3 linked regions of the Mucilaginibacter gracilis genome follow. The protein of the gene in region 2 binds, or shares a complex with, the protein of the main gene of each other region. Links are inferred from orthologs where the notes say so. Each region holds a gene or a part of one and is shown on either strand. Other genes may lie near its edges.

Region 1 (8,196 bases), 5.9 Mb from region 2 along the record:
ATGGCGATGCAATAACCAACGGAACCCTGTAGCCTAAACCAATAGGCCCTTCGCGTTCAAACTTCTCGGGGAAACCGTTGCGGGCACTTGCTTGCTCGCGGGTTACAAACTCAACACTGGTATCAATCCCTGCCGATACCTTGCCTGTGTTATTGTTACGGGCATCGGGCGCAACAAAAGGTGGTATGTGGTCAAAATAACCGTCGTTTTCATCATAAGCTAAAATGAAAATGGTTTTTTTCCATACCTCGGGGTTTTGAGTTAAAATATCCAGAACTTCGGATACGTACCACGCGCCATACCAGGGTGCCGAAGGATGATCGGAAAAGCTTTCGGGAGCCGTAAGCCATGATACCGTTGGTAATTTACCGGAATTTACGTCCTTCTTAAACTGATGCAACACATCGCCCTTGGGTACTTTTAAGCTGCGGTTTATGCCATCGTCGTTATAATTAAGGGTGGTTAAATCGTGGTAATCCGGATCGTTTTTATTGGTGTCGAATGCTTTTAAATGAATGTTTTTTTGTTGTTGCGATAAGGCTTCAAAAGCGGTTGCATTATAAACTTCGGCTTCTTTTTTTAAATCATCAAGCTCGGCTTGTTTCTTTTTCAGGAGTTTTTTTGTAGCCGGTAATTGCTCGTCTTTTTCGGTTAATGAGTTTATTTTATTTTCAAGTTGAGCTATTTCGGCAGGTAGTTGTGCTAAACGTTTAGTAATGTTAGTGAGATGCGCCTGGTGCAGTTTAACATTGTACTGTGCAAAATATTCGAGTGGATTATCGCCAAAATTAGACAGCCAAAAGTCTTCGTCGCTTTTTAAGCCGGTATCAACGCTGATCTCGTTTTGATAGCATTTCCAGGCAATTCCGTTTTCTTCCAATCGTTCGGGGAAGGTTTTCCATTTCAATTGTGCCGAATCGGCATCTTCGTTCCACACATTGGCCCTTGAGGTTTCGTGTTGTTCTTCACGTACCGTGCCCGACCAAAAAAAGAGCCGGTTGGGGGTAGTTCCCGTAAGGGATGAGCAAAAATTTTGATCGCAAACGGTAAAGGCATCTGCCAGCGAGTAGTAAAAAGGCAAGTCTTCGCGCTTATGGTAGCCCAGCGTTAATGGCATGTTTGCGTATTCGGGCGTGCCCGAGCGTTTAAAATCAAGCCATTTATCATATTTACCATCATTGCGCGCATTGCTTTGATTGGCCCAGCTATGCGGCAGCGAATGCATCCATGTAGCCTTGGTGTTTTTAATATCGAGATGGAAGGGTGCATAGGTTTGGCCGGCGGCATTGGTTTGCAGCCAAACTTTATTTTGATTAGGTAAATCAATGGCCCGTGGGTCGTTAAAGCCCCTCACGCCTTTTAGGCTGCCGTAGCAATGGTCGAAAGAGCGGTTCTCCTGCATCAGGATAACGATATGCTCGGCATCAAGGTAGGTGCTGCCTTCGGGTGCGTTTATAGCCAACGCTTTTTGTATAGATGGAGGCAAAACATTAGCCAACGCAGCAGTGCCGCTTAAAAATGCAGCCTTTTTTAAAAACTCTCTTCGCGTATCACTCATATTACCAATAGTTATTAATTACCTTTATTTTAAATGCCGTTTTGATAGCCGAGGCGCATGTATCACATTACCCCGTTATTAATATCGTTGCCGAATATAAATGGCATTTCCACATGCTTGTAACATTTGGTTTTGGCTGCCCGGCTATCTACTGTTCTAAAATAATAAAACAGTGTTTATGCAGGGTTTAAAATATGTTATCTTTTTGCAACCTCCATTAATCGCAATTGTCCGATGGGTTTAAGCCCTCCTTGTCCCTGGTTAAGGTAGGTACGCCGTTAGGGAAGGTTACTATCCATATGCTATCAAAATCATCATCGGGCCAGGTTAGGTTATCTAATTGAATGCCTAAGGCTTTGGTAATAAAGGGTATGGCTTTGTGTTCCCAGGTTACTAATATTAAGCCGGTTTTAGTTTTTAAATCGGCGGCTATTTCGTTGTATTCGTGTTCGTCGTGGGTGGTATTTACGGCTATGTTGTATTTTACAACAAGTGGTATAACCGTTTGGAACATGCGCGAATGAAGGGTGGCATTGCCAAGCGTCATTGGGGGTACGTATACAAAATTGGGAACACCAAATTTTGATGTAATAACTGCCGGCAATAAGCGCGAACGGTTTAAACCTTTACAATTAAGGTTATTGCCAACTAATGGTTTTTCGCCGTGGCGTATTAGCACTATTTTTAGATTGGCCGCAGTTGTTGTGCTTTGGGCTATACTGCTTTGCGATAACGCGGCAAACATTAGTAGGGCAATTAAAATTTTATTCATGATAGTATCAAGGCTAATATTCAGCAATGTTACTATTACTAACGTTAATATTAGGTTAAATTTTATGCTGCAAATTGGTGCTCAATTTTGTTTAGCAAACTGGTAACATCAAAAGGTTTGGCTAAAAAATCATCGGGTCCGTTTTTTTGCGACATGCAATCAACCAGGTTATGCGTTGCCGAAATTAAGATAACCGGTATGTTGCAGATGTAAGTTTCTTCCCTTTGTTTTATGGCATGGCATATCTCTCGCCCGTCCATATCTGCAAGCATTACGTCAAGCAAAATCAAGTCGGGACGGTAGTTGTCAATGTACTCAAAAATTTTATCACCTCTCGGGGTGGTGTTCACTTCGTACCCGTTATATTCTAATACGTCGCGTAAAGCACCTAATATGGCTAAATCATCGTCAATCACCAATATCCTTTTGCACATAATTTCCACATTTGTTTATGGTTAGGCAATATTTGTGCCAATAATCATGATGCTTATTGGTGTAAGGTTTAATTTATAAAACCATGATAAACCTTTATCTGTTAACTTTGCAAACTCATATATACACGATATGGATAAATTTGTACTATTTGTTTGTTTACTATTTTTAACCAATAAACTTTTTGCGCAAACCAGTGCGGATAGCGGCAAGGTATCCCCTTTAAAAACCATTAGCTATACCCAATTTAAGGCTTATATTGACGGTGTAGACCTTAGCAATATGGCCGCCGTTGCCGAACTAAACGGCTATCCCGACCCTCAGAAAACGTTGAACCTTAAAAAAGAATTGATGCTTAACGCCGGGCAAGTTAAAGAGGTTACAACCATTAATAATGAGCTTAAACGTAAAATGAAAGAAATGGGCGAGTATATATTAAAAAACGAGCATGCCCTTGATGAGCTTTTCCGTACAAAAAAGGTAGACGACGGTAGTTTGATTTTTTACACCAACCGCTTTGGTTTATACCAGGGCGAAATGCGCAATGCCATTTTACAGGCATATATTAAAGTATTAGCTGTTTTAAGCACCGGGCAGCAAAGTAAATACCAGCAGTTACAGAAAATTGAACGTTAGGTAATATACCGATTGAATTAATTACTTTTGCTGGCTTTATGAGTGCGTTGAGCCTTTATAAGCTATACAAAACAGGTAGTATGAGCTTAAATGATGTTCATCACAATAAAAAAACTAATTGATTCTGATGAAAATTACATTTGATTTTGAAAAGCCCCTTGCCGATTTGCAATTGCAAATGGAAAAGGTAAGGCAAGTTGAAGAAAAAACCAAGGTGGATATGTCGGCAACGTTGGCCGAACTTGACGAGAAATTTGAAACCACCAAAAAACAAATATTTACTCATTTAACCGGCTGGCAGCGTGTACAAATTTCGCGCCACCCTGAGCGCCCTTATACTTTACAGTATATTGAGCTGATGTGTGATGATTTTATTGAAATGCACGGCGACCGCACCGTGGGTGATGATAAAGCTATTGTGGGTGGTTTTGGAACCTTGAACGGACAAACTGTAATGTTTATTGGTCACCAAAAGGGTATTAACACCAAAATGAGGCAATACCGTAATTTTGGTATGGCTAACCCCGAAGGATACCGCAAGGCGTTAAGGCTGATGCGTATAGCCGAAAAGTTTAATAAACCCGTAGTAACTTTGATAGACACACCTGGAGCTTTTCCGGGCCTTGAAGCCGAAGAACGGGGGCAAGGTGAAGCCATTGCGCGCAACCTGCTGGAAATGTCGATACTGAAGGTGCCTGTAATTTGTGTTGTTATAGGCGAAGGAGCATCTGGTGGAGCGTTAGGTATTGGTATTGGCGATAGGGTGCTGATGCTTGAAAACTCGTGGTACTCCGTTATCTCTCCGGAAAATTGCTCAACCATTTTATGGAAAACATGGGAAAATAAAGAGAAGGCAGCCGAGGTGTTAAAGCTTACATCGGTAGATATGCTAAAAAATAAACTGATTGACGGTGTAATTAAGGAGCCTTTAGGAGGCGCACACCAAGACCCGGCTACTATGGCTGCAACGTTAAAAAAACAGCTTATTAAAGACCTGAAGGCACTAAAAGAAAAAACAGCCGAGGAATTGGTGAGTGAGCGTATTGAGAAATTTTGCTCGATGGGGGTGGTTTTAGATAATTAAGCAGATAAAATTTAAAAAATGCTTTTGACTTTAAAAATATCATCCTATATTTGCATTCCATTTCGGAAACGATAAGTAACCGAAAGAGATTGCCTGATAGTATAATGGTAGTACGACGGTTTTTGGTACCGTTTGTCTAGGTTCGAATCCTGGTCGGGCAACATAAAAAATTCGGATTTCGGAGTTTCGATTTCGGATCCGATTTTTTTTATTTTAATGAGTTTCAAATCCGAAATTGTAGTTTCGAAATCCTAAAATTTGCCATGCCTTTACAATTCAACCCTGTTAAACTTTTCTCAGGTTCGGCAACAAAAACACTGTCGGTTAAAATTGCAGAAGCGTATGGGCGAGACTTGGGAGATGTAATTGTATCTCGTTTTAGCGATGGCGAATTTCAGCCTTACTTTAACGAATCGGTTAGAGGGTCGGATGTTTTTTTAATACAAAGCACCAATCCGCCAAGTGATAATTTAATGGAGCTTTTAATGCTGATTGATGCTGCACGCAGGGCATCGGCACATTATGTAACGGCAGTTATACCTTATTTTGGGTTGGCCCGTCAGGACAGGAAAGACAAACCCCGTGTAGCCATTGGTTCAAAACTGGTGGCTAATTTGTTGGTAGCGGCGGGCATTAACCGCATTATGACCATGGACCTACATGCCGCACAGATACAAGGTTTTTTTGATATTCCGGTAGACCATTTGGACGCATCAGTAATATTTGTGCCTTATATAAAAAGCCTCGGCTTAGGTAACTTAACCATAGCTTCGCCGGATATGGGCGGCTCGTACCGGGCACGTGGTTTTGCTAAGTTTTTTAACGCCGAAGTGGTTATTTGCGATAAGCGCCGTAAACGCGCCAACGAAATAGAATCTATGACGGTTATAGGTGATGTAACCGACCAGGATATTGTTTTGATTGATGACATTTGCGATACCGCAGGTACATTAGCAAAAGCAGCAGGCTTAATTATGGAGCGTGGCGCCCGCAGTGTAAGAGCGGTTTGTACACACCCTGTACTATCAGGCAAGGCTTACGAAACCATTGAAAACTCGGTTTTAACCGAATTGATTGTAACTGATACCATTGAGTTAAAACATCAAAGCAGCAAAATACGTGTACTATCAACCGCCGAATTGTTTGCCAAGGCAATTGCCAATGTGAACGAACACGGATCGATAAGCGACTTGTTTAGGGTGGATTAAATGGTTGATGGATCATAGTTGATGGTTCATTGGCATAAAAGAGAGATATATAATTCAATAGATGATGGTCTTTTTGAATTTGAAGATAAAAAAATGGATTGTATAGGTAATGAACGATAGGTGCCATGAACAATGAACTATCAACTATGAACCAGCAATCCATGAACAAACAATAAAATAATAAATACAATGAAATCAATTACTATTAGCGGTTCTCTAAGAGAGAACGTAGGGAAAAGAGACGCCAAAGAGCTGCGTTACGAAGGCAAAGTGCCTGCAGTTTTGTATGGTGGGGCAACACAAACCCACTTCGCGGTGTCCGTAGCTGATTTGAAACCGGTTGTTTACACACCCGTTGTTCATTTCATCGATCTGGATATTCCAGGTACAAAAGCACAAGCCATTATTAAAGACATTCAATTCCATCCGTTAACAGAGGAAATTATCCATGTTGACTTTTTGGAGCTTGATGCTAAAAAAGCGGTTACCATTGAAATTCCAATCCGTTTAACCGGAACTTCTCCTGGTGTTAAAACCGGTGGTAAATTAGTTCAAAAATTGCGTAAACTACGTATCAAGGCTTTACCTGGCGACCACATCGATAATATCGACGTTAGCATCGCTACTTTAGAGGTAGGTAAATCGGTACGTGTTAGCGATTTGAAATTGGAAAAATTAGTTATCACCAATGCAATGGAAGATACTATTGTTTCTGTAACTACCTCACGTGCACTACGTCAGGCAGAACAAGAAGCTGCTTCGGGTAAAAAATAATTACCTGCTAAAATAAAAAGAAGCCTCCCGAGTTATCAGGAGGCTTTTTTTATGGCCGTTTGTGATGTTAAATTTAAAACTTTACCATGTTTAACCAGTTACTATAACTATACCATATACAATCATGAAAATCAGATCCCTTATTATAATCACTTTGCTTTTTATATCCGTGGCAGCCAGCGCACAAACGTTAACCGGCTCCGTTGTTGAAGGCGGCAGTAATATTCGCCTCGAAAATGTTTTTATCCGCGAGGTGGGCAGCAGGCAGGTTGCACTGACAGATAAAAGTGGTAATTTTTACATCCGCACGGCACTTAACCATACGCTCATCTTATCGTTACCGGGCTACGTATCAGACACCTTGTTTGTTATCGATTTTAAGCCTAAGCATATTGAGCTAAAACGGGCCGGCATTACATTGCAAACCGTTACCATTGCCGATAGTAAAGCGGCATTTAACCCCGAAGCAGAGTACCCGGAAGTTTACGAAAAAAGCAAATTCGCGTTATCGCCATCGCGTATATTTGGGAAAGAATCGCGTGATGCAAGGCGTTTAAAACGCTATTTTAAAGTTGAAGCAGAGCAAAGGCAGGTTGACGCCATATTTACCCCGGTGCTGGTAAGCAGCATTGTGCCGTTAAAGGGGCGCGACCTGGAAAATTTTATGAGCATGTATCGCCCGTCGTTAGCTTTTGCAAAAAACAGTTCGCAGCAAACTTTAACCGTTTATATTAACGATTGTTACAAAAAATTTAAGTTGTTACCGGCCGATAAACGCGGCCTGCCCCAACTAAATAACAACTAATTATTGTTGTTATTTAATTTTAACGTTATATTAGTGAGCAAGATGCAATTAAAACTCAACCATAACTATTCTTTAGGTTTTGAACCTCATTTAACTAATGGGGTAAGGCTTATTGTTTTTAATGGGGATGATGAGTGGGTTTGCCGAAAAGAAACTTTGCAGAACCTTACCAAATTTATTGCCGGGCCCGAGGCCCATGTTTTTAAAGGACGGCTGCAATTGTATAAAAACGATGATAGTATTGCCGTTGAAGTGAAGGGGCAACATATAGGTACTATTGCCTTGGCTCAATTGAAGGGACTGCTGCAAATAAATTAGTTGGTTTAGGGTACCCATTAATAAAACTCTTTTAATTTTTAAACTGTTATTGAACAAGTATTATCATCACAATGGTAGTTATGCGTAAAAATTGGGGCTATGTTATAATAACCATGTTTTTCATGGGTATAGCTAGTGGTGTATGTGCCCAAAGCGTTCCGGCTTTGCCTTCCGACCATATTTGCGGCAGGTGGATGATTGTACAAAAAAATTTAAAGGTTGAAATTTACAGAGAAGGACAAGAATTTAGGGCCAAAATAATTTGGTTTAATGATGATGACGACAAAAGCCGCCCAATGGAAACCCGTTTGGACCTTGATAACCCCGACCCCAAAATGCGGACGCAAAAAATTTTAGGCTCAAGCATATTGCAAAAGCTGAGTTATAAGCCGGCCAGTAATTCGTGGGAAAACGGAGTTATTTATGATGCCTTGCACGGCCACCACTGGGATGCATCGGCCTATATTACTAAAAAGGGCGAGCTTAAAGTAACGGGCTACTGGCACTTTAAGTTTATTGGCAAAACGCTAACTTTTATTCGCATTTAATAGCACCCGCCAAATTATTAGTTGAATTTTAATTTAATAAGAAAGAAGAGTGGCTACGCTT
Region 2 (8,210 bases):
CGGTGGTAACAACTCGTATTTGCCGCCTTATAAAAACAACTACATTACTTATGCTGCCTTAACAGCAAGGCATTTTGATGCGCAATACTCCTGCATCAGCAAAAGCGGCATAGGCATTACGGTGGGTTATACCGACATGACGATGCCCGAGCTTTACGACCGGCTTGACCCTAACGACCCTAACAGCCGATGGGATTTTGCGAAATATGCGCCCGATGTGGTAGTGGTTAACCTGTTTCAAAACGATGCCAGTATGATGAGGCAGGCAGATAGACCGCAATTTAAGGCCCGCTTTGGCGATCAGCAACCATCGCAGGAGTTTATTATCGAAACTTACCGTAAGTTTATCCAAAGCATCCGCAGCAAATACCCTAATGCGCAAATTATATGCGCCCTGGGCGATATGGATGCCTGTAAAGAAAGCCTGCCCTGGCGCGGATATGTTGAAAAGGCAGTTTCCCGTATGAAGGATAATGCTATTACTGCCCACTTTTTCGCCTATAAAAATACTCCCGGCCATCCCAGTGTAGAAGAACAACAAGCAATGGCAGATGATTTAATAAAGTATATAACCAATACTGTGAAATGGTGATTGAGTTATTGAATATTAGTTATTGGGTTATTTAGTTAGTAAGTTATTGGGGATTAAATGGGGGGATAATAGTTATTAAGTTATTGGATAGAACCTTGCATGTAAATAACAAAAGAGGAATAAACAGCACGGGTGATATTCCTCTTTTGTTATTCTTTTACAACAGTTGGTTGGTTTAAGCACCGCCTACCTTTTGCTGTTCGGGCATTTCGTTGGGGCCAGGTATTTCGGGGCTGTTTGAGCCATAGTCGGGGCCGTGCTGGTCTTCCTCTTTATAATCTGCCTTGCCGGGGTGGTTGGTATTATCTTTTTCGCCTTCGCTTTGCTGCTCTGCCTTATCGTCCTCGTCGGGCGTTGATGATGTTGGCGCTTTGTAGTCAGGTTGCCCTTGCTGCTCGGGGCTTTTAAAATTGTTGTTTTCTGGCCGCTCTTGTGCAGGTTCGGTGCGGGCAAAGTAGCCGTTACTATAACCTGCGTTTCGCGATGGGTTAGCCGGGTCGTCGCCGGTAGGCGGGTTGCTGGTTCCGCCAAACTGCTGGCCGCCCGTGCCTTCGCCTTCCATACCGGGGGCATTGGCATCCTTCATTTCGCCGCCAATAATATAGTTACGTTTAAGGCTCGCCTCGTCGGCATTGCCATCATCATCAACTCGGTATGCATTTGGCTTGGTATCTTTATCCTGTTGTTGAACATCGTTTGGCGTGCTCAATAACTGCTCATCTTTTAATTCCATAGGTTTTAAATTATGTTATACTATACTAATAGTTAATTTTATTAATTGTTTTAGTTGAGGGATAGTTTTGTTGGCGGGGCGGCAGGGTTAACAAAGCTTTGATAAAGGTGTGTAACAATTCCGTTTGTATTGTTAATTTCGCATAACCAATTTGCAACTATATGAATAAGGTTGTTTCCAACGCCGATGAGGCTATCCGCGATATTACCGACGGCATGACACTGATGTTAGGTGGTTTTGGTTTATGCGGTTTGCCCGAAAACTGTATAGCGGCCCTGGTAAAAAAGGGTGTAAAGCAGCTTACCTGCATATCAAACAATGCCGGTGTTGATGATTTCGGTATTGGCCTGATGCTTAAACAGCGCCAGGTTAAAAAGATGATATCATCGTACGTGGGCGAAAATGCCGAATTTGAGCGGCAGCTATTGAGTGGCGAACTGGATGTAGAACTCATCCCGCAAGGTACACTGGCAACCCGTTGTATGGCAGCAGGCTATGGCATGCCCGCCATTTTTACCCCCGCAGGTATTGGTACCGAAGTTGCCATAGGCAAAGAGGTGCGCAACTTTAACGGCAAAGATTATTTAATGGAAATGGCCTTTGATGCCGATTTTGCCATAGTAAAGGCCTGGAAGGGCGATACAATGGGCAACCTGATATACCGCTCAACAGCCCGCAATTTTAACCCTGTTATGGCTATGGCGGGTAAAATTACCATTGCCGAGGTTGAAGAACTGGTACCCGCCGGTCAACTCGATCCGGATAATATACATACCCCCGGTATTTACGTACACCGCATTTTTAAAGGTGTGGACTACGAGAAACGGATAGAGCACCGGACGGTGAGGTAGTTTTAGTCTGTAGTCGTTAGCCCAAAGTCTTTAGTATGAAGTCGTCGTAAGCCTGTAGTCGTTAGTCTGGATTCTAAGCAATAAAGCTCTCGGATTTGTTATAGCTTAATCACTACTCTCGACTAACGACTATGCGGCTCAATATCTCAAAGAATTAACGACTTCGGACTCCAGACTAACTACTCCAGACTTTAAACTAATTTTCTTTATCTGAAATATTTCAAAACATTTAAGAAAATTTATGCTTGTATTAGTATGAATACCTGAATGGAAAACTCTTAAATAAACAGAAGTTATGACAACGATAAATCAAGAATCCTGGAACGATCAAAACGACCAGTTAAGGAATGATGCATTAAGACATGAACGTGATGAAGACATGCGCGATGATGATATGACTGTTGATTCGCGTATTTCGGACTCAAGGCTGCCCAAACACGAGTATAACCTTGACGACGATGAAGATGACCAAAACCTAAGCGACGATAGTATTAAAGGGCGCGACCTGGATACCGATGGCGGTGATGAATGGGACGAAGGCAATGTGAGTACCACTGATTTGGATGAAGAGGACCTTGAGGATAATGATGAGGCTATGGCCGAACTTCACGAGGTTAAAAATGATAAATTTGGTAGCCTTGCATCCTCTGTTCAAAACGGACCTGACCCCGACGAGATACCCGAAGAACACCAGGCCGATGAAAACGAATTGGATTACCCCGATGATGATGAGCTTGAAAAAGGCACAGATAACGAGGTGAATTATACCGAGGGTACCGAAGTGGAAGCCCCCGATGAAACCGAAGCTCCCGAAAAAGCGGCTACACTTGGAGATGTTGACTCAACCTTTACCGATCAATCGCACGGGCGCACAAGCGGCAGATTGATAGATCATGAGCCAGGTTCGGGTTCTTCGGGCGGCGAACATGGTGCTTACAATTTGTAACATTAATTGATATTTATGATAAACAAAGGCTTATATATGGGCCTTTGTTTATTTAAAGGTATTCACAATACAACTATACGCAATGTAAACCATTTGGCAGGGGCAAAGCATACAATGGGTAAGCATTACTCTATTTCCAGTCGCTGGCCTTTGGCATGCTGGTTAGTATAATTTTAACTGGTTTGCCAACCAGCCTGCTCAATTGCTTTTGCTGACTGGTTAAGGGCTTATCTCTCAGGTTTGCAATTGCGCCGGGAAGGTATTTTTCCAGGGCCTTATGGTCCAGGTGTTTGATAACCTCGTTTTTATCCACCTTAACAAACGGGTCTATGGATGTTTCTTTAACCTGCTGTAAGGTGCCCAAATCTAAACTTACATAGGTTATTTGCAAAGGTGCTTTAACTAAAATGGTATCTTTATTGCGCTCAATAATGGTATGCACGGAATCGGCCAGGTTGATGTGAAAGCCAATCTTCCCAAAAATGGTTGTAGATACCGATTCTTTGCTGGTAAAGGTTTTAAAATAGGTACGCTGCTGGCTCTCAATATTGTTTAACAAAAAGCCTTGTTCCCAAATTACCAGTTTGGTTACGCCGCGTAGCTGTTGCAAACTAAAATTGTACTGTCGGTTATCGGCAATTTCAACCGCTTTTAAGCGTAACAGCCAGCCAAGGGCCACAAACACCAGCAACACAACTAAAATGTAACGTTTACGGATATGCATTGTACCAAATTTACGATGTTACCATGGTAATATAACGCATAATAATATAATTGTTTTGTTTGTAGAAGGCACCACAACAAAAAACCCGACAATGTTAGTTGCCGGGTTTTAGTTATATGGGGTTGATGAGTTAAATCAATTTTTCATCATTTTTAAAAATGCAGCCAAACGGGTCTTCATTTCGCGGCGGTCAACTATAAAGTCTAAAAAGCCATGTTCCTGCACAAATTCTGCTGTTTGGAAACCTTTAGGCAAATCTTTCTTAATGGTTTCTTTAATAACACGTGGGCCGGCAAAGCCTATTAGTGCGCCAGGTTCGGCAATATTAATATCGCCAAGCATGGCGTATGATGCCGTTACGCCGCCGGTAGTAGGGTCGGTTAACAGTGATATATAAGGTATTTTGGCTAGTGATAACAGAGCAAGTTTAGCCGATGTTTTTGCCATTTGCATTAACGAGAATGCAGCCTCCATCATGCGGGCACCGCCCGATTTGGATATCATGAGGAAAGGTATTTTGTTTTTGATACAATAATCAATTGAGCGGGCAATTTTTTCGCCCACAACCGAACCCATCGAACCGCCGATGAAGTTAAAATCCATACAGGCAACAACCAGGTCTTGTCCGTTAATTTTACCATGCGCTGCGCGGATGGCATCCTTAAGGCCGGTTTTTTCCATGCTCTCTTCCAGGCGTTCGGTATATTTTTTGGTGTCAACAAAATGCAGAGGATCGCCCGATATTAAATTGGGGAACAACTCTTCAAACTCATTATTATCAAACAATACCGAAAAGTACTCTTTGGAGCCTATGCGTAAATGATAGTTGCAATAGTGACAAACATATTGATTTTCTACCTGCTCGGAGTAATGAAGCGGCTTTTTACAGTTCGGACACTTGTTCCAAATTCCGTCTGGTGCTTCTTTCTTTTCTTCGGTAGTAGTTATAATCCCTTTGGATTCTCTTTTAAACCACGCCATTACTGTGTCTTTCTCTTTCAATTGGCTACAAAGATAGTAGTTAATAGTTAATAGGGAAATAGTTAATTGATATATAAGGTTAATGCATCAATACTTATATTGATACTGTAAACAGCGTTACATTGATGTTTTTATCACCTAATATCACAATAACAATTAACTATTTTCCAATTAATTTTTAACTTCGGAACGAAAACCAAAACATTGAACATGGACTTAAAAAATTATAAAGGCGTATTGCACGGAGACCAGGTGCAGGAGATGTTTGAAGCAGCAAAAAAACACCAATTTGCGCTACCTGCAGTTAACGTAATTGGCACAAACTCTATTAATGCGGTTATGGAAACTGCCAAGGCGGTTAATTCGCCGGTAATTATACAATTGTCAAACGGTGGGGCGCAGTTTTATGCAGGCAAATCGTTAGATAACTCTAAACTGCAAGCTTGTATTTTAGGTGGTGTATCGGCTGCAAAGCACGTACACTTATTGGCCGAGCATTATGGAGTTGCTGTTATTTTACACACCGACCACGCCGCTAAAAAATTATTACCGTGGATTGATGGTTTGTTAGACCATGGTGAGAAATTTTTTGCCGAAACCGGAAAGCCTTTATTTTCGTCGCACATGCTCGATCTTTCGGAAGAACCGATTGAGGAGAATATAGAAATATCTGCCAAATACCTGGAGCGCATGGCTAAAATGGGTATGACGCTTGAAATTGAATTAGGTGTTACAGGCGGTGAAGAAGACGGCGTTGATAATTCCGACGTTGATAGCTCACGCTTATATACCCAACCCGAAGAAGTTGCTTATTCGTACGAGCATTTATTAAAGGTTAGTCCGCGTTTTACAGTGGCAGCAGCTTTTGGTAATGTACACGGCGTTTACAAACCTGGTAACGTTAAATTGCAACCTAAAATTTTACACAACTCGCAAGAGTACGTGAAGAATAAATTTGGCTTAACTGCCGAGAAACCAATAAACTTTGTATTTCACGGTGGTTCTGGCTCAAGCCAGGAAGAAATTCGCGAAGCTATATCATACGGTGCCATTAAAATGAACATTGATACCGATATGCAATGGGCATTTTGGGAAGGCATTAAAGATTACTACAAATCTAAGGAAGGCTACCTGCAAACCCAAATTGGCAGCCCGGAAGGTGAAGATTCGCCAAACAAAAAATATTACGACCCACGTGTTTGGTTGCGTAAAGGCGAAGATACCTTTGTTAAGCGCCTAACTTCGGCTTTTGAAGATTTGAACTGTTTAGATGTAAACAGCAAGTTGTAACTAAAACAACGGTTAGCCCAAAGAAGCCGGTAGTACCGACTAAAAAAAAGGCCTTTACAGACAATAGATAAAAAAAGGGGTAGAAAACTAAATTTTCTACCCCTTTTTTTGTGCTTTTGATAAATTAGATCCGGTACATTACCGTTGCTATCTTATCATCCTCACACAACCTTTTTATTTGATGAGATGCTTTAGTTGGATAATTTCGGCTTCTTCCAAATATCTCCAACGGCCGCGGGGCAAATCTTTTTTGGTTAGGCCGGCATATATGGCACGGTCAAGCTTTACCACATCGTAGCCAAGGCTCTCAAATATTCGGCGCACAACACGGTTTTTACCGCTGTGTATCTGTATGCCAACTTCGCGTTTTGAAGCTCCGGTTACGTAAGATACCGAATCTGGTTTAATCAAACCATCTTCCAGTTCAATACCATAGCCAATTTTATTTAAATCGCCCTGTGATAAGCTTTTATCCAGCTCAACGTGATATAACTTACTGATGTTGCTTTTTGGGTGCGATAACTTATCGGCCAAGTCGCCGTCGTTGGTCATCAATAATAAACCTGTTGTGTTACGGTCAAGGCGGCCAACCGGATAAATGCGTTCTTTGCTGGCTTTATCAACCAGGTGCATAACGGTGCGGCGTTCTTGCGGGTCTTCGGTGGTGGTTATATAGTCTTTTGGTTTATTGAGCAATACATAAACCATTTTTTCGCGTTTCAGGGTTTCGCCATTGTAACGTACCTCGTCTTTATAAGGGTCAACCTTAAAACCAAGTTCGGATATCACCTGGCCGTTAACCGATACAACACCGGCTACAATCAACTCGTCGGCCTTGCGGCGCGAGCAAATACCAGCGTTTGATATGTAACGGTTAAGCCTTATTTTACCTTTATCCGGGTCCTGTGTAGATTTTTTACGGCTACGCATTGTACGGTCGGGCTGCTCGTCGGCTGCCGAAAAACCTTCACGGGTTGAACGTTGTGGTGGTTTTACCGTTCTTTTTGGTTCGCGATTATAAGGTACTGTTTTTTTGTCTTTGTTATCGTCTTCTTTACGTGCGCGGAATGGTCTTGAATCTGTTCCGGCTGCAGTAGTTTTACCTTTAAAGCCGCCTTCTTTTTTAAAACCACCTTCGCGTGGTGGGCGGGTGTCGCCGGTATCTCTGGTTCCGTAAGGTTTACGGCTAAAGCTTGGTGCATCGCCGCTTGCTTTTTTAAAGCCGCCTTCGCGCGGTGGCCTGCTATCGGGAGCCGAATCGCGGGTGCCGTAAGGTTTGCGTTTAAAATCTGATGCGCCTTCTTTTTTAAAGCCGCCTTCACGTGGTGGCCTGCTATCGGGAGATGAATCTCTGGTGCCGTATGGCCTGCGGCCTGCTCTTGGCGAATCACCGCCTTCGGCTTTTTTAAAGCTGCCTTCGCTTTTTGGTGGCCCCTGGTTAAAATCGCGGGTGCCGTAAGGTGATTTTTTAAAATCTCCGGTTGGCTTGTTAAAGTTTTTGTTGAATGACTTTTTTTCGCCATCAAAACTTTTCTTCGGGCCATCATTTTCACCCTCAAACTTTTTAGGGCCTGCTGATGTGGAACGTGGGCGTGATGAAGATGTTGTTCTTTTTGATTTGTCGGGTCCGCCGTTAGAAGTTCTGCGGGATGTGTTGTTGGATTTGTCGTCGCGACTGTTTCCTGATTTTTTAAATGCCATATTGAATGATTAACGCTGTCTCAGCGGGTCTGCAAAATTAAGGTATTTCAACTACAACAACAAGTTTTAAATATGGGTTGTTTTAGGCAGAATAGGGGTACCGCGCAAAGCCAAATTGTAGCAAAAAACATACAAAATTGAGGGGTGGGCAAGCAAAAAAATCATTTTTTTACAAACTTAAAAATCAACGTTTAAGGTACTTTAAAGTGCGATTTTGAACCCAAAAACGAAGTGGTAAACCACCTTGTTTTTTGTAAATGGTTGACATCGTGCATTGTATGGTTTATCTTTGCAGCAGTATTCACCATTAAATTTATACATGGAAAGAAGGAAAATGATTACCAAACACTTAGTAACGTGCTCCGTTATGGCAGTGATAATGATCATCTCCC
Region 3 (8,021 bases), 6.0 Mb from region 2 along the record:
ATATTTCCCATAATAGATAGGGAAACCCGCAGGTAATGCCCAGTATTAAGGCAGCGTTAATTTGAAGGGAAAATTGCCCGGCCATTTCGTTGCTTTGAAGCTTGCCGGGAATGCTGGTAATACACATGCCATCGCTGTGCAGCAATTGGCCCATATAACACATAAAACGGTAAGTAGCAAAACTCGGGGTTTTGGGGCCCATAATGATCTTTTGCCATATATCATCAAAAAAGTAGAACGCCAAACCTCCAAAAACAATTACTGCTACCGCCGCCCTAATGAGGTGCCATCTCAACACTTCAAGGTGATCGAAAAACGACATTTCGCCTTCCATGCTTTTTGCTTTGCCCCTTATGGCATCTAATATTTTACTCATATGTGTATTAAAAACAAAAGTACCATTCTTAATTATAGTTCTATAACGTAGAATGGTACTTACGGTTTAAGTTATCGTTATGGTTTTATTAGTCTTCCGAAAATTCAAAAGTTTCCATAAACTTGGTGGTAAAGTTACCGGCCCTAAAATTTGGATCTTTTAAAAGTTTTAAGTGAAAAGGTATGGTAGTTTTAACACCTTCTATCACAAATTCGCCAAGGGCGCGCTCCATTGTGCTTAACGCTTCTTCGCGGGTTTGAGCCATGCAGATAACCTTAGCTATCATCGAATCGTAATTGGGTGGTATTACATAACCGGTGTAAACATGGGTGTCAATACGCACACCATGGCCGCCCGGCGAATGGAAATTGGTTATTTTACCCGGCGAAGGCCTAAAGTTATTAAACGGGTCTTCGGCATTAATACGGCACTCAATGGCGTGCATAGTTGGCTCATAGTTTCTGCCAGATATGGGCACGCCCGATGCTACTTTAATTTGCTCTTTTATCAAATCAAAGTTAATTACCTCTTCGGTAACAGGGTGTTCAACCTGTATACGGGTATTCATTTCCATAAAATAGAAATTCCTATCCTTATCAACTAAAAATTCAACCGTGCCAGCACCCTCGTATTTTACGGCTTTAGCACCTTTTATAGCAGCCTCACCCATTTTTTTACGGAGTTTTTCTGTCATAAATGGCGAAGGTGCTTCTTCTACCAGCTTTTGATGGCGGCGTTGTATTGAGCAATCACGCTCAGATAAATGGCACACTTTGCCATACTGGTCGCCTACAATTTGTATCTCAATGTGGCGCGGATCAACAACATATTTTTCCAGGTACAAACCATCGTTGCCAAAGGCCGCTCCCGATTCGGCTTTGGCCGAATCCCAGGCTGGTTCAAATTCGCTGTCTTTCCAAACTACGCGCATACCGCGGCCACCGCCACCGGCAGTTGCTTTGAGTATTACAGGGTAGCCAATTTTGTTTGCTATTGCAATGCCTTCTTTAATATCGTTAACCAAGCCCTTTGAACCGGGAATGGTTGGCACACCGGCTTTTTCCATAGTGGCTTTAGCCGAAGCTTTATCGCCCATGGCGTTTATCTGATCGGCGGTAGCACCAATAAATTTGATATTGTATTCGGCGCAAATAGCCGAAAACTTTGCATTCTCCGAAAGGAAACCATAACCGGGATGTATAGCATCGGCATTGGTTAACTCGGCGGCAGAAATGATATTGGGAATGTTTAAATACGAATCGCGGCTTGGCGGCGGACCGATACACACGGCCTCATCGGCAAAACGAACATGAAGGCTATCACGATCTGCTGTTGAGTATACAGCAACAGTTTTAATGCCCATCTCTTTACAAGTACGAATAATTCGCAGGGCAATTTCACCGCGGTTAGCTATCAATATTTTTTTAAACATATTATTATTAGCTAATGTGTTTGTTGTCATGATTTAGTTATTGAGTTATTGGGTTATTGAGTTAATAGTTAAAAGGATTATCAGGTCATAAAAAATAATAACCTAATAACCAATAACTTAGTAACTAAATACTAAACCGGCTCAACCAAAAACAAAGGTTGGTCGTATTCAACCGGCGATGCATTATCAACCAGTATTTTAACTATACGGCCGGCAACTTCCGACTCGATTTCGTTAAACAGTTTCATTGCTTCGATAATGCAGGTCACGTTGCCTACAGCTATCTCGTCGCCAACGTTTACAAACAGCGGTTTATCAGGGCCGGCCGAACGGTAAAATGTACCTATCATGGGCGACCTTACTGTAATATATTTTGAAGTATCGGGACCAACCGGGGCAACGGGTGCGGTTTCGGCAGGTGCAGAGGCTACAGGAGCGGCAACCGGTGCTGCTGCAAGTGGCACAGTTGCGTGTACTACTGTTGGTGCCTGGTTGGTTTTAATTGTGATCTTGAAATCCTCTTGCTCAATTGCAACTTCGTTTACGCCCGATTTGGCAACGAAGCGGATAAGTTCCTGAATTTGTTTAATATCCATTGATTAGGTATGTGGGTGTTTTGGATAAAGTTATATTTTAATGTGCAAATATGCGTATTTTGATGTGCGAAAATGCAAATGTGCCCATGCGTAAATGCTTTTTATTTACTGATATTTATTTTGACAGACCTCTGTTTATAATGTTTAAATGTACAACATTGTTTCATATCATTTGCACGTGTACACGTTAGCGCATTTGTACATTTATTAATAGGCCCATTTTAAATAAATGGAGCCCCAGGTAAAGCCTCCGCCAAAAGCAGCTAAAATAAGGGTATCGCCCTTTTTTAGTTTGCTTTCCCATTCCCACAAACAAAGGGGGATGGTACCGTTGGTGGTATTGCCATATTTTTCAATGTTTATCATTACCCTTTCGGTAGGTACACCGGTACGTATGGCTGTAGCATCAATAATACGTTTATTGGCCTGGTGGGGTACCAACCAGTTAACATCATCAGCGGTTAGACCGTTGCGTTCCATTACATCGGCGGCAACTTCGGCCATGTTGGTTACCGCAAACTTAAATACAGTGCGGCCTTCCTGAAATGCAAAGTGTTCTTTGTTATCAACAGTTTGGCGCGTGGCTGGGTGTAATGACCCGCCAGCTTTTTGATTTAAGTAGGCACGGCCAGATCCGTCGGTTTTGCAAATAGAATCTATTATTCCGTAACCATCGGTATTGGGCTCAAGCAGGGCAGCCCCTGCGCCATCACCAAAAATAATACAGGTTGCCCTGTCTTCATAATTAATTATCGACGACATTTTATCGCCACCTACAACCAAAACCTTAGTATATTTACCGCTCTCAATAAAACCGGCACCTGTAGCAAGCCCAAATATAAAACCCGAGCAGGCTGCATTTAAATCATATCCCCAGGAGTTTTTAGCACCTATCCTATCGGCCAATATATTTGCCGTTGCCGGGAAAGGCATATCGGGCGTTGAGGTACAAAAAATAATAAGTTCTATTTCGCTGGCGCTGATGCCTCTTTTTTTAAGCAATTCTTCAACGGCCGGTACAGCCATGTCTGATGTGGCCAGGCCTTCGCCTTTTAGTATCCTGCGCTCTTTAATACCGGTACGGGATGTTATCCATTCGTCGTTGGTATCAACCATAGTTTCCAGCTCATGGTTTGTTAAAACGTAATCTGGTACGTAACCACCAACTGCCGTTATAGCAGCATGAATTTTATTCATCTAATTCCTTTTTATTGAAAAGCCTTTTTGATTTTATCAACAAGGCCGCTCTCGACCATGTCTCGTGACAGAAGAACCATGTTTTTTATGGCCTTTGGAGTTGAGATGCCATGACCAACCACAACCGCGGCGTTAACCCCTAATATTGGGCTACCGCCATACTCTTCGTAATTGAGGCGATCAAAAAAGTCATCCTTAAATTGCTTTTTAAGCGCAACTACGTAAAACGATTCGGCCATTTTAAGTACCACGTTACCTGTAAAACCGTCGCAAACAATAACATCGCTATGGTCGCCAAATAAATCACGTCCTTCAACATTACCTGCAAAGTTAAAAAGTTTGGTTTCCTTAAATAACGGATAAGTGGCCTGTAAAAGCAAATTACCTTTTTCCTCTTCCTCACCAATATTCATCAAAGCCACGCGTGGGTTTGGTATATTGTAAATAGATTCGGCAAAAAGGCTGCCTAATATGCCAAACTGCAATAAATTTTCGGGTTTGCAATCGGCATTAGCACCTACATCAAGCAATATGTTTAGGCCGCCCTTTAATTTAGGGGCAATAGCCGTCATGGCCGGGCGCAAAACGCCTGGTATAGCTTTTACGCTAAACATAGAGCCCACCAGCATGGCACCGGTGTTACCCGCCGATGCAAAAGTTTGAATGCTACCTTCCTTCAATAACCTAAAACCAACACTTATGCTGGAGTTTGGCTTTTGCACTACGGCTTTTGTAGGATGCTCACCCATACCAATCACCTCGGTTGTATGCACAAACTCGAAATGATCGGGATTAAAATTATTTTCCTGAAGAATATTTACAGCCACCTCCTTATCGCCTATCAGAACAAGATGTTCGTTAGCCGATAAGGCCCCGTGAGCCGCAATTGCACCTAAAACAGTCGCCTGGGGTGCGTAATCGCCGCCCATTATATCTAAGCCAATCTTCATTTCAGAAAATTAACTTAAACTGCAGCAGTATTCTCAATCAGTATTTTTCCGTTGAAGTAAACATTACCATCAACAGTATAAGCTCTGTGCGGTAAATGTACAGCACCTGTAGTTTTGCAGGTAGTTAAAGTAGGAGCTTCGGCTTTGTAGTGTGTTCTACGCTTGTCTCTTCTTGATTTGGATATTTTCCGTTTCGGGTGTGCCATAACTTGTTGGTATTACTATTTTATTTAATTTTTTTAAGCGCGTCCCACCGTGGGTCCGCATCTTCACTTGGTGGTTCTTCACCGCTTGCCAGCTTATCTAACTGGTCAAGCATTTCTATATCACAATACTGCGTTTTACCTTCATAGCCGCATACCGCCACAAACGGCACCGCTACATTTATATATTCGTATATTAAACCAGCTACGTTGATCTCGTGATCGTTTTTGCTGAGTGTAATAATGTCTACTTCATCATCCCCTATCTCCACTTCGCCAAACTTGGCTATCGCCCGCTCGCCGGTTTCAATTACCTGCGGGTATTCGGCAAGGCAACGGTCGCACCCCATATCAATGGTACCGCTGATTTTAAAATCAAGGATAATCATTGTTTCCTGCTTATCCAGTTCAACACGGCAATTTAATTTGCCACTTTTTACTAATGAATATTCAAATTCATCAAAAAAGGCCTTAGTTATCTCAAAATCGAAAGAATGCTTTCCGAGTTTGAGCCCAGTGTAGGGAATCGAATATGGTTTGAGCGATTTCAACGAGCGATAATTAGCCCGCAAATTTAGGAAAAATAACACAAGTGGAAAGAGTTTTTTAAAAAATGGAGAAGATAGCGACGAGTGCTATTATAATAATGCGTAAATAGCACTGTATGAACGGTTTTTGATTGTTTTCTTTTTAATTTTCAATCCCGATTTAAAGTTGGTTTTTAAACCACAAAGCGCACAGAGCGCCGCAGTGCTAGGGTTAGATGTAAAAAACCTGAATTATTTTAATAGATAGGGGCACCAACTAAACAAGTTTACAAGCAATTGCATTACGTGATATGTTAGGGCGTTGCCTTACGGCCCGCGCTCTTCGTTCCAAGTCCTCGTTCGCCGATAGAAGCTCACTCCGGGCTTTCCACTACGATCGCTAACGCGGCATAATGCTCATTCTTATCTTTGATATACCATAATCTGGCAAATCCGAAATCGGCCATCCAAAATCCCAAATCACTATATCCTCAACCTGATATGCCATTTTTCTAATCTGCCAGCCAGCCAAACCATTAAAAAGGCAAACAGCAGGCATTTTATTAAACCGCCAATGCCGTGGGTGGCAAAATCGGGGTAGCCTATGTTGGTCATTTGGTAAAGGGGGTAAAATAAAAAGGGCAATAGGTAGCAGGTTAGCGTACTTGTACCGGCAGGTTTAATAATGCTAAACCAGTTTTGTTTACCCCGCATATCCATAAAAAACATAAAAGCACCGTAGGCTAAAATATTAATTGCGGTACATATCATTACCCATGCCGGGGTATCGCCGGCCTTTGATATCCCGCCGCTAAAAAAGCGCACCATAAAACCCATGTTAAATAAAATGAGCGACATGAGTAACAATGCTACCCAAATTAACCGGGGCTGTTTATTACGCATAAACCAGGCATACAGGCACGATATAACCAGCCCCGACGCCGTAAACGCTTGCATTGCCCCATTGCCGGCAAGGCCCAGGTAATTTTGCGTACCATTTAAAAAGCCAAGCCAGCCAAAATGAAAATCGAGGTTAAAGAGCAGGAAAAACACCCAGGCGGTAACCAGCACCAGCAAATTACCTTCGGAATACAGGTAAATGAGTGCGCATAATAAATAGGCCCAGCCTATTAAGCCCAATATACCCCACCAGCTAAAATGCAGCCACGTGGGTGCCGCTGCTGTACCACCCTTATAAAGCGCGCACATTACAATTAACAGCGCTATGCCCGCCCCGCGTAGCCCATAGCGCAACGCCTTTGAGGTATTGGGAGGATAATCCATCCAAATTAAAAAAAAGCTTAGTGTAATTTGTATTTCCCACCACGTTTCGGGTATTACGGCATCGGCACTGTAGGTTTCCATATTGGCGTGCATAAACCCGATAAAGATGAGTATGGCCGAACGGCTAATAATGTAACCCGTTATGTTACGCTTGCTCTCTCCGGCTTTGAGCCTGCCTTGTATGGCATGCGGTATTGATAAGCCAACTATAAATAAAAACGCAGGGAAAACAATATCGGCCAAACCCAGGCCATCCGTTCGTTCGCCGGCGTGTTTTATCCATTCGGGCACACCAGGTACGCCGTCAATGTCGTTCACAAAAATCATCAGGAACATGGTTACAGCCCTGAATATGTCTATCGATTGGATTCGGCTTTTAAACTTACTACTCATCAACAAACATAAAAACACTATGGGGTTAATTGTTTTAACTATAGTGTAAAAAACATGTTATACCTTGACGTACAGGTATTTTTTATGCAATTACAGTTAATTTAAAGCATTTTTTTAAGCCAATAAAGGAGTAGTTAGTTTAAAATCTAAACCACATTAAACGCTTTTGCACAGCCTTGGGGGCTACCAAGCATACCAAAAACAATAAAACAGGAGTATAGCAAAGTACAGGTGCATGAGCAATTGCTACCAATACAGCTATACTTTTACTTAATCCCTATCCCTGCTGAGTTTGGTAAAGGTTAATGTATTTTCGAGTAATTCGGCAGACTCGCGGCGATGTTTAACAATGTGTATGGCCGAAAACAAAGCTTCGCGGAAAGAGATTTCGGAAGCAACACTTTTACCTGCAATATCATAAGCTGTACCATGATCGGGCGAGGTACGTACAATATTTAAACCGGCGGTAAAGTTTACGCCATTTTCAAAAGCTATTTGTTTAAAGGGTATCAAGCCCTGGTCGTGGTACATAGCAAGCACGGCATCAAATTTAAGGTACGCACCATTGGCAAAAAAGCCATCGGCCGCATACGGGCCCATAGCTAAAATACCGAGTGCCTTAGCTTCGCTAATAGCCGGGTTAATGGTTGTTTGCTCATCGTTACCTATCAAACCGTCGTCGCCCGAATGGGGGTTTAGGCCCAATATTGCAATTTTGGGTTTGCGTATCCAAAAATCTTTTTTCAGGCTTTCGTTCATCATCTTAAGCTTTGATACGATGCCCTCGATGGTTATATTTTTTGCAATATCGCCAACCGGGATGTGGCCGGTAACTACACCAACTTTAAGGTCGTCGCTAACCAAAAACATTAACGAATCATGGCCGCCGGCACGCTCCTGCAAGTATTCGGTATGGCCTGCAAACTTAAAATTTTCGTTTTGTATATTGTGTTTGTTAATGGGCGCCGTAACTAGGGCATCTATATCACCGGCAACTAAATCGGTTGTGGCTTTTTCTAACGACAAAAATGCGTATTTACCGCCTGTTGGTGTTGATTGGCCA

Evidence for each region.
Region 1: the proteins of accD (region 2) and BDD43_RS01945 are in contact, whole or in part, in a solved structure (PDB 8UXZ), measured with the Escherichia coli proteins. The link is inferred for Mucilaginibacter gracilis from one-to-one orthologs.
Region 3: the proteins of accD (region 2) and accB are in contact, whole or in part, in a solved structure (PDB 8UXZ), measured with the Escherichia coli proteins. The link is inferred for Mucilaginibacter gracilis from one-to-one orthologs.

What each region holds. Positions count from the first base shown.
Region 1 is NZ_RBKU01000001.1:455,064-463,259, reverse strand. What follows is about bases 2,567-5,503. They hold BDD43_RS01945 (acetyl-CoA carboxylase carboxyltransferase subunit alpha), read left to right. Parts: upstream 2,567-3,525; coding sequence 3,526-4,482; downstream 4,483-5,503. Other genes in these bases: BDD43_RS01935 (ribose-phosphate pyrophosphokinase), read left to right, coding at 4,746-5,503; BDD43_RS01950 (hypothetical protein), read left to right, coding at 2,895-3,398; BDD43_RS01955 (response regulator transcription factor), read right to left, coding at 2,567-2,764. Also shown: BDD43_RS01965 (phosphocholine-specific phospholipase C), read right to left, coding at 1-1,558; BDD43_RS01960 (histidine phosphatase family protein), read right to left, coding at 1,776-2,330; more of BDD43_RS01955, read right to left, coding at 2,393-2,566; more of BDD43_RS01935, read left to right, coding at 5,504-5,690; BDD43_RS01930 (50S ribosomal protein L25/general stress protein Ctc), read left to right, coding at 5,880-6,464; BDD43_RS01925 (peptidase associated/transthyretin-like domain-containing protein), read left to right, coding at 6,589-7,269; BDD43_RS01920 (hypothetical protein), read left to right, coding at 7,303-7,587; BDD43_RS01915 (DUF2147 domain-containing protein), read left to right, coding at 7,668-8,135. UniProt on the Escherichia coli protein: Component of the acetyl coenzyme A carboxylase (ACC) complex. First, biotin carboxylase catalyzes the carboxylation of biotin on its carrier protein (BCCP) and then the CO(2) group is transferred by the carboxyltransferase to acetyl-CoA to form malonyl-CoA.
Region 2 is NZ_RBKU01000001.1:6,332,393-6,340,602, reverse strand. Bases 2,905-5,855 are described here. They hold accD (acetyl-CoA carboxylase, carboxyltransferase subunit beta), read right to left. Parts: upstream 4,828-5,855; coding sequence 3,982-4,827; downstream 2,905-3,981. Other genes in these bases: fbaA (class II fructose-bisphosphate aldolase), read left to right, coding at 5,038-5,855; BDD43_RS28285 (hypothetical protein), read right to left, coding at 3,253-3,846; BDD43_RS28290 (hypothetical protein), read left to right, coding at 2,905-3,122. In the rest of the region: BDD43_RS28305 (SGNH/GDSL hydrolase family protein), read left to right, coding at 1-592; BDD43_RS28300 (hypothetical protein), read right to left, coding at 768-1,325; BDD43_RS28295 (CoA transferase subunit A), read left to right, coding at 1,487-2,176; more of BDD43_RS28290, read left to right, coding at 2,472-2,904; more of fbaA, read left to right, coding at 5,856-6,117; BDD43_RS28270 (pseudouridine synthase), read right to left, coding at 6,292-7,818; BDD43_RS28265 (lytic transglycosylase domain-containing protein), read left to right, coding at 8,186-8,210.
Region 3 is NZ_RBKU01000001.1:331,827-339,847, forward strand. The notes cover bases 673-3,434. They hold accB (acetyl-CoA carboxylase biotin carboxyl carrier protein), read right to left. Parts: upstream 2,405-3,434; coding sequence 1,940-2,404; downstream 673-1,939. Other genes in these bases: accC (acetyl-CoA carboxylase biotin carboxylase subunit), read right to left, coding at 673-1,808; BDD43_RS01305 (beta-ketoacyl-ACP synthase III), read right to left, coding at 2,612-3,434. In the rest of the region: twin-arginine translocase subunit TatC, read right to left, coding at 1-376; more of accC, read right to left, coding at 465-672; more of BDD43_RS01305, read right to left, coding at 3,435-3,601; phosphate acyltransferase PlsX, read right to left, coding at 3,613-4,551; rpmF (50S ribosomal protein L32), read right to left, coding at 4,566-4,757; BDD43_RS01320 (YceD family protein), read right to left, coding at 4,778-5,305; BDD43_RS01325 (DUF5009 domain-containing protein), read right to left, coding at 5,765-6,958; 4-hydroxythreonine-4-phosphate dehydrogenase PdxA, read right to left, coding at 7,229-8,021. UniProt on the Escherichia coli protein: This protein is a component of the acetyl coenzyme A carboxylase complex; first, biotin carboxylase catalyzes the carboxylation of the carrier protein and then the transcarboxylase transfers the carboxyl group to form malonyl-CoA.